DNA from 2 places in the Peribacillus sp. FSL P2-0133 genome. Region 2 is predicted to be linked to the other one. Evidence: a T-box and tRNA genes for the amino acid it is inferred to sense, from the RefSeq annotation. Region 2 holds a T-box; the other holds one or more tRNA genes.
What was found. The T-box of region 2 lies ahead of argS (arginine--tRNA ligase). A T-box ahead of a tRNA ligase gene usually reads a tRNA of that ligase, here a tRNA-Arg.

Region 1: it has a tRNA-Arg gene. The T-box ahead of argS (arginine--tRNA ligase) is inferred to sense a tRNA for this amino acid. The anticodon was not compared.

Annotation. Positions count from the first base shown of each region.
Region 1 covers NZ_CP150254.1:93,247-101,076, reverse strand. The annotation lists rRNA gene MKY17_RS00545 (23S ribosomal RNA) at 1-2,493, opposite strand, end outside; rRNA gene MKY17_RS00540 (16S ribosomal RNA) at 2,669-4,219, opposite strand; tRNA gene MKY17_RS00535 (tRNA-Ala) at 4,378-4,453, opposite strand; tRNA gene MKY17_RS00530 (tRNA-Pro) at 4,464-4,540, opposite strand; tRNA gene MKY17_RS00525 (tRNA-Arg) at 4,549-4,625, opposite strand; tRNA gene MKY17_RS00520 (tRNA-Leu) at 4,642-4,730, opposite strand; tRNA gene MKY17_RS00515 (tRNA-Gly) at 4,743-4,817, opposite strand; tRNA gene MKY17_RS00510 (tRNA-Leu) at 4,823-4,904, opposite strand; tRNA gene MKY17_RS00505 (tRNA-Lys) at 4,914-4,989, opposite strand; tRNA gene MKY17_RS00500 (tRNA-Thr) at 5,032-5,107, opposite strand; tRNA gene MKY17_RS00495 (tRNA-Val) at 5,119-5,194, opposite strand; rRNA gene rrf (5S ribosomal RNA) at 5,205-5,320, opposite strand; rRNA gene MKY17_RS00485 (23S ribosomal RNA) at 5,385-7,830, opposite strand, start outside.
Region 2 covers NZ_CP150254.1:4,882,344-4,890,173, reverse strand. The annotation lists gene MKY17_RS23465 (fatty acid desaturase) at 302-1,333, shown strand; gene MKY17_RS23460 (response regulator transcription factor) at 1,427-1,972, shown strand; T-box leader at 2,040-2,257, shown strand; gene argS (arginine--tRNA ligase) at 2,298-3,971, shown strand; gene MKY17_RS23450 (SET domain-containing protein) at 4,081-4,458, opposite strand; partial or broken gene MKY17_RS23445 (CotH kinase family protein) at 4,522-5,601, opposite strand; gene MKY17_RS23440 (hypothetical protein) at 5,762-6,019, shown strand; gene MKY17_RS23435 (NAD(P)/FAD-dependent oxidoreductase) at 6,305-7,486, opposite strand; gene MKY17_RS23430 (DUF1641 domain-containing protein) at 7,526-7,830, opposite strand, start outside.

The DNA of each region.
Region 1 (7,830 bases), 1.0 Mb from region 2:
TAAGCCTGTTATCCCCGGGGTAGCTTTTATCCGTTGAGCGATGGCCCTTCCATGCGGAACCACCGGATCACTAAGCCCGACTTTCGTCCCTGCTCGACTTGTAGGTCTCGCAGTCAAGCTCCCTTGTGCCTTTACACTCTACGAATGATTTCCAACCATTCTGAGGGAACCTTTGGGCGCCTCCGTTACTCTTTAGGAGGCGACCGCCCCAGTCAAACTGCCCACCTGACACTGTCTCCCACCCCGATAAGGGGCGCGGGTTAGAATTTCAATACAGCCAGGGTAGTATCCCACCAACGCCTCCACCGAAGCTAGCGCTCCGGCTTCTCAGGCTCCTACCTATCCTGTACAAGCTGTACCAAAATTCAATATCAGGCTGCAGTAAAGCTCCACGGGGTCTTTCCGTCCTGTCGCGGGTAACCTGCATCTTCACAGGTACTATAATTTCACCGAGTCTCTCGTTGAGACAGTGCCCAGATCGTTACACCTTTCGTGCGGGTCGGAACTTACCCGACAAGGAATTTCGCTACCTTAGGACCGTTATAGTTACGGCCGCCGTTTACTGGGGCTTCGGTTCAAAGCTTCGCTTGCGCTAACCTCTCCCCTTAACCTTCCAGCACCGGGCAGGTGTCAGCCCCTATACTTCGCCTTGCGGCTTCGCAGAGACCTGTGTTTTTGCTAAACAGTCGCCTGGGCCTATTCACTGCGGCTTTTCTGGGCTATTCACCCTAAAAAGCACCCCTTCTCCCGAAGTTACGGGGTCATTTTGCCGAGTTCCTTAACGAGAGTTCTCTCGCACACCTTAGGATTCTCTCCTCGCCTACCTGTGTCGGTTTGCGGTACGGGCACCTTACATCTCACTAGAGGCTTTTCTTGGCAGCGTGGAATCAGGAACTTCGGTACTATATTTCCCTCGCCATCACAGCTCCGCCTTAATGGAAACGGGATTTGCCTCGTTTCCGGCCTAACTGCTTGGACGCGCATATCCAACAGCGCGCTTACCCTATCCTTCTGCGTCCCCCCATCGTTCAAACGATGTATAGGTGGTACAGGAATATCAACCTGTTGTCCATCGCCTACGCCTTTCGGCCTCGGCTTAGGTCCCGACTAACCCTGAGCGGACGAGCCTTCCTCAGGAAACCTTAGGCATTCGGTGGAAGGGATTCTCACCCTTCTTTCGCTACTCATACCGGCATTCTCACTTCTAAGCGCTCCACCAGTCCTTCCGGTCTGACTTCAACGCCCTTAGAACGCTCTCCTACCATCGACACCTAATGGTGTCAATCCACAGCTTCGGTGATACGTTTAGCCCCGGTACATTTTCGGCGCGGAGTCACTCGACCAGTGAGCTATTACGCACTCTTTAAATGGTGGCTGCTTCTAAGCCAACATCCTGGTTGTCTAAGCAACTCCACATCCTTTTCCACTTAACGTATACTTTGGGACCTTAGCTGGTGGTCTGGGCTGTTTCCCTTTCGACTACGGATCTTATCACTCGCAGTCTGACTCCCAAGAATAAGTATTTGGCATTCGGAGTTTGACTGAATTCGGTAACCCGTTGGGGGCCCCTAGTCCAATCAGTGCTCTACCTCCAATACTCTCATCTTGAGGCTAGCCCTAAAGCTATTTCGGAGAGAACCAGCTATCTCCAGGTTCGATTGGAATTTCTCCGCTACCCACACCTCATCCCCGCACTTTTCAACGTGCGTGGGTTCGGGCCTCCATTCAGTGTTACCTGAACTTCACCCTGGACATGGGTAGATCACCTGGTTTCGGGTCTACGACCTCATACTCATTCGCCCTATTCAGACTCGCTTTCGCTGCGGCTCCGTCTCATCAACTTAACCTCGCATGAAATCGTAACTCGCCGGTTCATTCTACAAAAGGCACGCCATTACCCATTAACGGGCTTTGACTACTTGTAGGCACACGGTTTCAGGATCTATTTCACTCCCCTTCCGGGGTGCTTTTCACCTTTCCCTCACGGTACTGGTTCACTATCGGTCACTAGGGAGTATTTAGCCTTGGGAGATGGTCCTCCCTGCTTCCGACGGGATTTCTCGTGTCCCGCCGTACTCAGGATCCACTCAGGAGGGAACGAAGTTTCAACTACAGGGTTTTTACCTTCTTCGACGGACCTTTCCAGATCACTTCATTTACCCCGTTCCTTTGTAACTCCATGTTGAGTGTCCTACAACCCCAAGAGGCAAGCCTCTTGGTTTGGGCTAATTCCGTTTCGCTCGCCGCTACTCAGGAAATCGCGTTTGCTTTCTCTTCCTCCGGGTACTTAGATGTTTCAGTTCCCCGGGTCTGCCTTCAGTACCCTATGTATTCAGGTAAAGATACTGTTCCATTACGAACAGTGGGTTTCCCCATTCGGAAATCTCCGGATCAAAGCTTACTTACAGCTCCCCGAAGCATATCGGTGTTAGTCCCGTCCTTCATCGGCTCCTAGTGCCAAGGCATCCACCGTGCGCCCTTTCTAACTTAACCGTTAAAAAAGTCTTACAGATGCTTTGAAAAAAATTAATTGCCTTCTATCTATTATCTAGTTTTCAAGGAACAAAGCAGAAAGAATCCATCACATCGTGATGCTTCTCTTTCCTATTTGAATGAATTACTCATTCAAAACTGAACAAAACAAAAGCGCTCTCGTAATTATCCTTAGAAAGGAGGTGATCCAGCCGCACCTTCCGATACGGCTACCTTGTTACGACTTCACCCCAATCATCTGTCCCACCTTAGGCGGCTGGCTCCATAAAGGTTACCTCACCGACTTCGGGTGTTACAAACTCTCGTGGTGTGACGGGCGGTGTGTACAAGGCCCGGGAACGTATTCACCGCGGCATGCTGATCCGCGATTACTAGCGATTCCGGCTTCATGCAGGCGAGTTGCAGCCTGCAATCCGAACTGAGAATGGCTTTATGGGATTCGCTTACCTTCGCAGGTTTGCAGCCCTTTGTACCATCCATTGTAGCACGTGTGTAGCCCAGGTCATAAGGGGCATGATGATTTGACGTCATCCCCACCTTCCTCCGGTTTGTCACCGGCAGTCACCTTAGAGTGCCCAACTGAATGCTGGCAACTAAGATCAAGGGTTGCGCTCGTTGCGGGACTTAACCCAACATCTCACGACACGAGCTGACGACAACCATGCACCACCTGTCACTCTGTCCCCCGAAGGGGAAAGCCCTATCTCTAGGGTTGTCAGAGGATGTCAAGACCTGGTAAGGTTCTTCGCGTTGCTTCGAATTAAACCACATGCTCCACCGCTTGTGCGGGCCCCCGTCAATTCCTTTGAGTTTCAGCCTTGCGGCCGTACTCCCCAGGCGGAGTGCTTAATGCGTTAGCTGCAGCACTAAAGGGCGGAAACCCTCTAACACTTAGCACTCATCGTTTACGGCGTGGACTACCAGGGTATCTAATCCTGTTTGCTCCCCACGCTTTCGCGCCTCAGTGTCAGTTACAGACCAGAAAGTCGCCTTCGCCACTGGTGTTCCTCCAAATCTCTACGCATTTCACCGCTACACTTGGAATTCCACTTTCCTCTTCTGCACTCAAGTTCCCCAGTTTCCAATGACCCTCCACGGTTGAGCCGTGGGCTTTCACATCAGACTTAAGGAACCACCTGCGCGCGCTTTACGCCCAATAATTCCGGACAACGCTTGCCACCTACGTATTACCGCGGCTGCTGGCACGTAGTTAGCCGTGGCTTTCTGGTTAGGTACCGTCAAGGTACCAGCAGTTACTCTGGTACTTGTTCTTCCCTAACAACAGAACTTTACGACCCGAAGGCCTTCTTCGTTCACGCGGCGTTGCTCCGTCAGACTTTCGTCCATTGCGGAAGATTCCCTACTGCTGCCTCCCGTAGGAGTCTGGGCCGTGTCTCAGTCCCAGTGTGGCCGATCACCCTCTCAGGTCGGCTACGCATCGTCGCCTTGGTGAGCCATTACCTCACCAACTAGCTAATGCGCCGCGGGCCCATCTATAAGTGACAGCGTAAACCGTCTTTCCATCTTCTCTCATGCGAGAAAAGAACGTATCCGGTATTAGCTCCGGTTTCCCGAAGTTATCCCAGTCTTATAGGCAGGTTGCCCACGTGTTACTCACCCGTCCGCCGCTAATCTCAGGGAGCAAGCTCCCATCGATTCGCTCGACTTGCATGTATTAGGCACGCCGCCAGCGTTCGTCCTGAGCCAGGATCAAACTCTCCGAAGAAATGTTTGACTTGCTCATTTGCTTTTTTGATAGTGTGTGCTCACTTAAAATTTAACGTTGGCGCTTTGTTTTGTTCAGTTTTCAAAGAGCAATTTGACTCTTCTTAAAGAATCAACTTTCTTATCATATCAAAGCCAAATGGGCTTGTCAAGTTTTTTTGGTGGAGCCTAGCGGGATCGAACCGCTGACCTCCTGCGTGCAAGGCAGGCGCTCTCCCAGCTGAGCTAAGGCCCCAAAAAAATCATGGTCGGGAAGACAGGATTCGAACCTGCGACCCCTTGGTCCCAAACCAAGTGCTCTACCAAGCTGAGCTACTTCCCGAAAAAATATGGTGCGCCCGGCGGGAGTCGAACCTACAACCTTCTGATTCGTAGTCAGATGCTCTATCCAATTGAGCTACGGGCGCATATTAAGATGAAAGATGGTGCCGAGGACCGGAATCGAACCGGTACGGTAGTCACCTACCGCAGGATTTTAAGTCCTGTGCGTCTGCCAGTTCCGCCACCCCGGCATAAATAAATAGTGGAGCGGAAGACGGGATTCGAACCCGCGACCCCAACCTTGGCAAGGTTGTATTCTACCACTGAACTACTTCCGCGAACATGCGGGTGAAGGGACTTGAACCCCCACGCCTTGCGGCGCCAGATCCTAAGTCTGGTGCGTCTGCCAATTCCGCCACACCCGCATAATAAAATGGTGAGCCATGAAGGATTCGAACCTTCGACCCTCTGATTAAAAGTCAGATGCTCTACCAACTGAGCTAATGGCTCATATATACTATTTATATATGCTATATCAAGCTTGTATGAAAATGGTGCCGGCAAGAGGACTTGAACCCCCAACCTACTGATTACAAGTCAGTTGCTCTACCAGTTGAGCTACACCGGCAAGTGTAAAAATGGTGGAGGATGACGGGATCGAACCGCCGACCCTCTGCTTGTAAGGCAGATGCTCTCCCAGCTGAGCTAATCCTCCATATATAACTGCTTGGCGGCGTCCTACTCTCACAGGGGGAAACCCCCAACTACCATCGGCGCTGAAGAGCTTAACTGCCGTGTTCGGAATGGGAACGGGTGTGACCTCTTCGCTATCGCCACCAAACATAAAAGGAACGTTGTTCCTTCAAAACTAGATAATAAGAAGGTATTTCATTTTTTAAAAAGCGTTGGTTAAGTCCTCGATCTATTAGTATCAGTCAGCTCCACATGTCGCCACGCTTCCACCTCTGACCTATCAACCTGATCATCTTTCAGGGATCTTACTAGCTTGCGCCATGGGAAATCTCATCTTGAGGGGGGCTTCATGCTTAGATGCTTTCAGCACTTATCCCGTCCGCACGTAGCTACCCAGCTATGCCTTTGGCAAGACAACTGGTACACCAGCGGTGCGTCCATCCCGGTCCTCTCGTACTAAGGACAGCTCCTCTCAAATTTCCTGCGCCCGCGACGGATAGGGACCGAACTGTCTCACGACGTTCTGAACCCAGCTCGCGTACCGCTTTAATGGGCGAACAGCCCAACCCTTGGGACCGACTACAGCCCCAGGATGCGATGAGCCGACATCGAGGTGCCAAACCTCCCCGTCGATGTGGACTCTTGGGGGAGATAAGCCTGTTATCCCCGGGGTAGCTTTTATCCGTTGAGCGATGGCCCTTCCATGCGGAACCACCGGATCACTAAGCCCGACTTTCGTCCCTGCTCGACTTGTAGGTCTCGCAGTCAAGCTCCCTTGTGCCTTTACACTCTACGAATGATTTCCAACCATTCTGAGGGAACCTTTGGGCGCCTCCGTTACTCTTTAGGAGGCGACCGCCCCAGTCAAACTGCCCACCTGACACTGTCTCCCACCCCGATAAGGGGCGCGGGTTAGAATTTCAATACAGCCAGGGTAGTATCCCACCAACGCCTCCACCGAAGCTAGCGCTCCGGCTTCTCAGGCTCCTACCTATCCTGTACAAGCTGTACCAAAATTCAATATCAGGCTGCAGTAAAGCTCCACGGGGTCTTTCCGTCCTGTCGCGGGTAACCTGCATCTTCACAGGTACTATAATTTCACCGAGTCTCTCGTTGAGACAGTGCCCAGATCGTTACACCTTTCGTGCGGGTCGGAACTTACCCGACAAGGAATTTCGCTACCTTAGGACCGTTATAGTTACGGCCGCCGTTTACTGGGGCTTCGGTTCAAAGCTTCGCTTGCGCTAACCTCTCCCCTTAACCTTCCAGCACCGGGCAGGTGTCAGCCCCTATACTTCGCCTTGCGGCTTCGCAGAGACCTGTGTTTTTGCTAAACAGTCGCCTGGGCCTATTCACTGCGGCTTTTCTGGGCTATTCACCCTAAAAAGCACCCCTTCTCCCGAAGTTACGGGGTCATTTTGCCGAGTTCCTTAACGAGAGTTCTCTCGCACACCTTAGGATTCTCTCCTCGCCTACCTGTGTCGGTTTGCGGTACGGGCACCTTACATCTCACTAGAGGCTTTTCTTGGCAGCGTGGAATCAGGAACTTCGGTACTATATTTCCCTCGCCATCACAGCTCCGCCTTAATGGAAACGGGATTTGCCTCGTTTCCGGCCTAACTGCTTGGACGCGCATATCCAACAGCGCGCTTACCCTATCCTTCTGCGTCCCCCCATCGTTCAAACGATGTATAGGTGGTACAGGAATATCAACCTGTTGTCCATCGCCTACGCCTTTCGGCCTCGGCTTAGGTCCCGACTAACCCTGAGCGGACGAGCCTTCCTCAGGAAACCTTAGGCATTCGGTGGAAGGGATTCTCACCCTTCTTTCGCTACTCATACCGGCATTCTCACTTCTAAGCGCTCCACCAGTCCTTCCGGTCTGACTTCAACGCCCTTAGAACGCTCTCCTACCATCGACACCTAATGGTGTCAATCCACAGCTTCGGTGATACGTTTAGCCCCGGTACATTTTCGGCGCGGAGTCACTCGACCAGTGAGCTATTACGCACTCTTTAAATGGTGGCTGCTTCTAAGCCAACATCCTGGTTGTCTAAGCAACTCCACATCCTTTTCCACTTAACGTATACTTTGGGACCTTAGCTGGTGGTCTGGGCTGTTTCCCTTTCGACTACGGATCTTATCACTCGCAGTCTGACTCCCAAGAATAAGTATTTGGCATTCGGAGTTTGACTGAATTCGGTAACCCGTTGGGGGCCCCTAGTCCAATCAGTGCTCTACCTCCAATACTCTCATCTTGAGGCTAGCCCTAAAGCTATTTCGGAGAGAACCAGCTATCTCCAGGTTCGATTGGAATTTCTCCGCTACCCACACCTCATCCCCGCACTTTTCAACGTGCGTGGGTTCGGGCCTCCATTCAGTGTTACCTGAACTTCACCCTGGACATGGGTAGATCACCTGGTTTCGGGTCTACGACCTCATACTCATTCGCCCTATTCAGACTCGCTTTCGCTGCGGCTCCGTCTCATCAACTTAACCTCGCATGAAATCGTAACTCGCCGGTTCATTCTACAAAAGGCACGCCATTACCCATTAACGGGCTTTGACTACTTGTAGGCACACGGTTTCAGGATCTATTTCACTCCCCTTCCGGGGTGCTTTTCACCTTTCCCTCACGGTACTGGTTCACTATCGGTC
Region 2 (7,830 bases):
TTCTGTTGTAGTTCCACTCTAGGGCAGGTCGAATTATTTTTGTTTACTGCTGGGAATGTAAGCCTGATATTGACAGTCCCGTTCTTAAAGTAAGGCTACCTGTTATTTCAAGATAACGAAATCCTTTACATATGAACAGGTTAATCAGTTTTTCCTGGTTGGCCTTTTTTACGCTTGCCGTTGAAAATGACTTGTACATGACATTTGTCATCTTCTAGTCATGACACCTGGTACTAATAATTTCAGGTTGATTTCTTTATAATATGAAATAACGACAAATAAAAGGAAGTGCAATTAAATAATGACCTTGCAAAATACAAAAAACTTGAAAAAACAAATTGCTCCTTTTGAACAATCAACGACAAAGCAAAGTATATGGCAGATCGTCAATACCTTGGGGCCGTTCATTATTTTATGGTACCTAGCATATATAAGTCTTTCCGTTTCTTATTGGTTAGCTTTAATTCCAGCTGTGTTTGCTGCTGGCTTCTTGACAAGGATATTCATCATTTTTCATGATTGTACGCATCATTCATTTTTCAAAAACCGCCGTGCGAATAGAATAGTCGGTACGATCATGGGTGTTTTGACTTTATTCCCGTTTGATCAATGGGGACATGAGCATTCTGTGCATCACGCGACAAGCGGTAATTTGGATAAGCGGGGTACAGGGGATATTTGGACCCTTACGGTGGATGAGTATTTGGCTGCACCGCTTAAACTTCGTTTTGCCTATCGTTTTTATCGCAATCCATTGGTTATGTTTGGTTTGGGACCAATTTATGTTTTCCTTCTTAAAAACAGATTTAACCGTAAAGGTGCTAGAAAGAAGGAAAAAATGAATACGTATTTGACGAATGTAATAATCGTCGCTTTAGTGGCATTGCTTTGCCTGGCAGTAGGCTGGCAGTCATTCCTTCTGGTACAAGGTTCCATCTTCATGATTTCTGGTTCAGTGGGCATTTGGCTGTTTTACGTCCAGCATACATTCGAGGACTCTTATTTTGAAGAGAATGAGGAGTGGGAATATGTATTGGCGGCAGTGGAAGGAAGTTCTTTTTATAAGCTTCCAAAACTGATGCAGTTCCTTACTGGTAATATCGGTTACCATCATGTTCACCATTTAAGTCCAAGGGTACCTAACTATAAATTGGAAATGGCGCACAATAATACGCAGCCTTTAGAGAACGTTCCAACGATTACTCTTGCGACAAGCTTGCGCTCACTCCGATTCCGTTTATGGGATGAGGATTCCAAGAATTTTGTTAGCTTCAAAGACATTAAATATTTAACGAAAAAAAGTGTTCCCGTTCAAGTGAAATCTGAACTGTAACGTTCATGTATCATTCCAGACTCCCTTAATAATCCTTGGATTTGGGGGAGTCTTTGCTTCATATAAGGAACTCGATAAAGGAGAGAACTTTAAATGATTCGAATTGTCATTGCAGAGAATCAGCAAATGCTGTTAGAGGCAATAAGTTCTCTACTCAATCTTGAAGAAGATATAGAAATTGTCGGGCAAGCCAGTAATGGAGAAGAAGCGATGGCCCTTGTACACCAATTACAGCCTGATGTGTGTATCATGGATATGGAGATGCCTGTAATGAGCGGATTTGAGGCAGCAGAAGCATTAAAGTCATTTGAATGCAAAGTGGTCATTTTAACGACATTTCGAAGGACTGGTTATTTTCAACTCGCATTAAAAGCTAATGTAAGTGGTTATTTATTGAAGGATAGCCCGGGTGAAGAGTTAGCCTGCTCGATTCGCGGCATAATGGACGGCAAGCGAATATACTCCCCAGAACTTATAGATGAGTCTCCCAGCAATAATGGCCGGGAAATGGGAGTTTTAGGGCTGTTAGCCGATGGTCAATCCAAAATGGAACCGTCTAATAAGCAAAGCAACACAATAGGGACCGTAAGGAAATATTTTTCGACCATCAAGGACAAAATGAAGTTACCGGCTGGTTAGGATTTGTTTCCTAAATCCTGTTGACACGTTTTTTTAAATTGTGTACGATGGATTAAATTATAATATTGAAAATTCTGTGATGAAGAGAGTAGTTCATTTCGAAATGGAAAGCGAGTTAGGGATGGTGGGAGCCTAATGCAGGACGGATGAATGAAGCGCACTTTGGAGAAATTTCTTGAAACGTTTAGTAGGGAACATCGGGGAGTCACCTCGTTAACAATGGAAAGTGGTCACAATTGTGGCAACTAGAGTGGTACCACGGGAATTCATGCTCTCGTCTCTTATTTAGAGGCGAGGGCTTTTTTGTTTAGGAGGGAAAATGTCGATGAATAAACCAATTGCAGAATTGATTTCAACTGCTTTGAACAATGAAATGCCAGCAAGTGAAATAGAAAAATTAATGGAAAAGCCTAAATTGATGGAGTTAGGTGATGTCGCCTTTCCGTGTTTTACTCTTGCAAAAAAATTCAAAAAATCGCCTCAAGTGATTGCATCTGAAATAGCCCAACAATTAAACAGTGAGTTGATCCAAGAAGTGAACGTTGTGGGTGGTTATCTGAATATTTTCGTCAATCAACAGATGGTGACGGAAAACGTTCTGCAAACGATATTAAGGGAAAAGGATCAGTATGGTTCACTGCAGCCTGTACAGGAAAATGTCGTGATTGATTACTCATCCCCGAATATTGCCAAGCCTTTTTCCATGGGGCACTTACGCTCAACGGTCATAGGGAATGCACTGGCTAACATTGCCGAAAAAAATGGCTACAATGCCGTGCGTATTAATCATTTAGGAGATTGGGGCACGCAATTCGGCAAGTTGATCGTCGCGTATAAGCTGTGGGGCGACAAAGAGGCAATTGAAGCTTCGCCGATTCAGGAATTATTGAAAATCTATGTGAAGTTCCATGAAATAGCTGAAACGGATGAATCGTTGAATGAACAAGCACGCGCAAGCTTCAAGTCGCTTGAAGATGGGGATGAGGAAGCACTGGCATTATGGAAATGGTTCAGGGATGCGTCCTTAAAAGAATTTGAGACGATTTATGATTTATTGGGCATCCGTTTTGATTCCTATGCCGGAGAAGCGTTTTACAATGACAAAATGGATGCTGTTGTCGGGGAACTAAAAGAAAAGGGCTTGCTTACCCTATCCGAAGGTGCCTATGTCGTGCAATTGGAAGATATGCCGCCTTGTTTGATTACGAAAACCGATGGGGCGACACTTTATGCGACGCGTGATTTGGCTGCAGCCATGTATCGTAAAAAACAGTACGGGGCGAAGAAAACATTTTATGTTGTCGGGAACGAACAATCCCTGCACTTTAAGCAACTTTTTAACGTCGTTGAAAAAATGGGATATGATTGGTCAAAAGATTTGCAGCACGTAGCATTTGGCATGATGTTAAAAGACGGCAAGAAAATGTCGACACGTAAAGGGAAAGTCGTGCTGCTTGCGGATGTATTGGCAGAGGCAATCGAAACTGCGAAGCGCAATATTGAAGAAAAAAATCAAGCGCTTGAACAGAAAGAACTGGTTGCAAGACAGGTTGGTGTCGGAGCGGTAATCTTTAATGATTTAAAAAATAACCGCATGAACGATATTGATTTTTCATTAGAGCAAATGATGAATTTTGAGGGAGAAACGGGTCCATATGTACAGTACACATTTGCGCGTATTTCCTCATTGCTTGAAAAAGGTGAATTTAAAGAGCAGGCCATCACTTTTGAAGCTTTAGGAGAATATGCGTGGCCGGTCATCCAGATGTTGGAGCAATACCCGATCATTGTCCAAAAATCATTTGAACAAGCCGATCCATCACAAATCGCGAAATTCAGCTTGCATTTATCGCGTGCATTCAATAAGTATTATGCACATACGAAAATCTTGGTTGAAGATGAATGGAAACAAATGAAGCTCTCATTCGCTTTTTCCGTAGCGATTGTATTAAAGGATGCGCTAAGTTTATTGGGAATTTCAGCGCCGAATAAAATGTAAGTTAAAGAGTCCTTGCATTAGCGAAGAAAACTGAATAAAAAAAGAATCCATTTTGATCAATTCTCCTTCAAAATGGATTCTTTCAAAATAAAATGGAAGCAAAAAACGCCTACTCGATGACATCGAACCATAACGGGGATTTATTATCAGGTTCACCATTGTAATTGATCATTATTTCCTCGCCAGCCTTTATATCTTTATGTGCATAAAAGTCTATCGTTAAATCTTCTAAATTATTATCGAATGTCGCATTTGGAGTGTATGAATGATTGAATAGTGAACCATTTCCTAAGGCAATGACAGTTTCATCGTCATCTCCCCAATAGAAACAGTGAGGAAAGAGTGCGGTTTTCTTTAGATATTTCCATTCATGTTTGGGTGAAATGATGACAGGTGATACCTCAATAAGTTCATCTTTTTTAATATCCCTTGTAGCATATACTCCCCTGCCATACTTCCCCGTATTTTTAATGCAGATTGGTGACACGGAAGCAACTCCCCCTTTTCGGTCCTGTTTGGCTATCAGTTGTGTCGTGGCATTTTTTTCATCTAGGCCACCAAGGTGCTTATTTAAGTAATCACTGCGTTTGCGGATGAATTCGAAGATGAATTCCGGTTCTTTGTCGAATAGATCAATCTTTCTCTTTTTATATGGATCAAGAAGGATGTGGGGGCGTATGCCCTGGTGCAGTGGTAATACTTTATTTTCCATATGCTTCACAGTAAATGTGGTTTCCAATGTTTCAACCAAGAGGTCTTTGTAGAACTTACTGTATTCCGGAACCTGCAAGAGCAGAGGAATAAGGTGGTTTGTCTTTTTCCCTCCGATAGGGACATATGTGTGCTCCATGATCCCCCCACTGACTTTGCGTCCCCAAGTGGCATCGTAATCCCAAGGAATGATTTCAAATAACTTCGTTTTACTATTGCGATATAGTGCATAGTTATGAGTGAAACCGTCGTTATTCATGGTGCAAACGGCTCCAACCAGCCAGCGTAAGTATTTATGGATATCAAGATGCTGCGAGACTACTTCAGGAAACTTTGCAAGTGGGGTGGTGTTGATTTTTTTGATGAATTCGATTAGATATTCATCATCGGCGGGTTTGCCAAACGCTTGTTTATAGCCTGACGTAAGGGAGTCTTTCGCTTTCCCGTCCCTTTCCAATGAAAAGTTGGCATTATTGTTGACAGCATAATAAATCGGGCCGGCAGGAAGTCCTCTTTTTTCTAAAAAAACCCCATCGACGGAATCCAATTGTAAATACACACCTTTAAACGTGCCATTTCGGAATAGGTTGATGTGTTGGCTATGAGGGGAAAGGACACCAAGGTCTTGAAAGAAATCGAGTGAGAGTTTATTGCGAATGAGGGAAGGATCCCTGTATTCTGCATTGAGATGGATTTTGTGGGCGCCAAAGAATCGTTCTGGCTCGATGAAATCAATCCAATAGGATCTTTTCCGGAATTTGCGGGTATAAGAGCCCCGATAGGCAATATCGATAACATAAATGTCGTTTTCTACTTTCAAATGGGCGGGAATAGGGTCATCGCTCCAAATATCCGCACGTAAATCTTCTAGATCTTCTTCTTCTATCATTAAGAAATAAGATGGAATATGATAAGACATACACTCACCTTCCTTCCTTGTATAAGATGTTTTATGGACAGTCTTGACCTTAATGAAGCCGTAATATCATAAAATACTTCCACTTGATCAATCAGGGATTAATCAAGCTGAAGCATTTTATATTTAAACTATCTATCTTCTTCTTTTTTTGCCACGTCCAGTGGACGAGCTTGAACTTGATGAAGTAGATGTTGTTGTTGTATATGTGATACCAGTAGTTATGATACCAGTAGCTGTGTTGCCAGTAGTTGTGCTGCCAGTAGATTATTTTCCAGTGGATTTATTGCCAGTGGAATTACTGCCAGTAGAAGTGCTACCAGTAGAAGTGCTACCGGTAGATGAACTGCCAGATGAAGCTGCTTTTCCTTTTTTCCCTTTCGGCATACAAACTCCTCCTTTAATAAGATTAATTTTATGATATGCAGTATCGTACATACTTGAGCGTCAGTTAATGACAAACGGGCTAATAAAAATTAACGGAGAGGATTTAGGAGAGTTGCCTAATCCCAGGAGATTTATAGAATGGATAAGCAACAAAATGGAGTACCGTCCATTGTTAACATCTTTCGTCAATCATTGCATCATGATCAGGCATTATAATAAATTCATGAAAAAAATGCCCTTTAATCCCGATGACCGGGAAGAAAGGGCATGTACCGCGGACATATCAATGAACTGGATGTCACGTCACGGCTATAATAAATTAATAAGCCAGGCTAAATAGGGCTTTGATGTGTGATAGATAGCGAACATTACTTGCTTCTTTCATCAATGTAGCCGGAAGGCCTTTAAGGGAAGTGTTATTGGCCCCAACGGTTGCCACCGCATCCTTACGGCCAAGGCTCGCAAGTGTACCTGAGTTTACAGGTGAAAATTCTTCAAGTTTCTTGCCTTCAAAGGCTGCATATAGGTTGTATCCAACAAGCTCACCCATTTGCCAAGCATTTTGTGCAGTAGGAGCGTATGGACGGCCGCCTTCTGGAGGGAACGCAACGGCACTGTCCCCGACAACGAATACGTCATTATGGGATTTGGATTGCAAATACTCATTAACGGTCGCTTTGCCGCGATCCACTTCAAGGCCTGATTCGCCTACGATAGGAAGAGCCGCAACTCCGCCTGTCCAAACAAGTGTATTGGCCGTTATCGTTTGTCCATCTTTCAATTCGATTTGATTTCCTTTAACACCCGTTACAGGCAGACCTGTCAAGAATTCAACGCCGCGTGCTTCCAAGCTTGTCATCGCACGTTCGATCAAGTGGTCAGGCAGGACCGGAAGGATTTTTGGACCAGCTTCTACAAGCTTGATTTTCAAGTCCTTGAAGTCCACTCCGAATTTTTTGGCGATTTTAGGGAAATGATCCACGATTTCACCGATTAACTCGACGCCCGTCAATCCGCCGCCGCCGATCACGATGGTTGCGTCCGCTTCATTATTCGTTTGTGCATATTCGCGGATGCGATCTTCGATATGTTTGTAAATCTTGTTTGCATCGTTTACGGATTTCAAGACCATGCTGTTTTCCTCAAGTCCCGGAATGCCGAAGAATCCTGTTTGGCTTCCTAAAGCAACAACCAGGGCATCATAAGATAAAGTGGAACCATTGGCAAGTTTCACTTCTTTGTTATCGACTGAGAAAGAATCCACTTTGGAAATGATAAGGTCGATATCTTTTCCTTTGAAAAGTTTTTCCAACGGAATGGAAACAGCTTGTTCAGAAATGGATCCGCCTGCAAGACGGTGCAATTCAGTGATGATTTGGTGTGTTGGAAATTGGTTCACCACTGTAACCTGTACTTCATCTTTTTTGTAATATTCACGTACGGATAAGGCAGATAGCAATCCAGCGTAACCTGCACCTAAGATGACGATTTGTTTTGACATAGTTAATCCCCCGTCCTTACTGATTGAAAGTTTATCAAATTATTTTTGGTTTTTACGTTCTGAAGAGACTTCAAGAAAAGCTTGGGCGAAACGGAAAAGTTTTTGTGCTTGAGGGTCTTTCATCATTCTTAACAGACCAAAAAGACCGATCACGTCATGATTCACTTCAGCACGATCCTTAGCTTCGATGGCAGTAACCGCAAGCCCTTTCACTGAATCGACTACAGGTGTCGCGATCTCCGAAATGGCGCTGACCGTATCGTTTTTCAAAACATCATCAGTCGCAACCGATTGAGCGAAATCATAAGACTTTGTTAAAATATTCACTAACTCAGTTAGTTTTG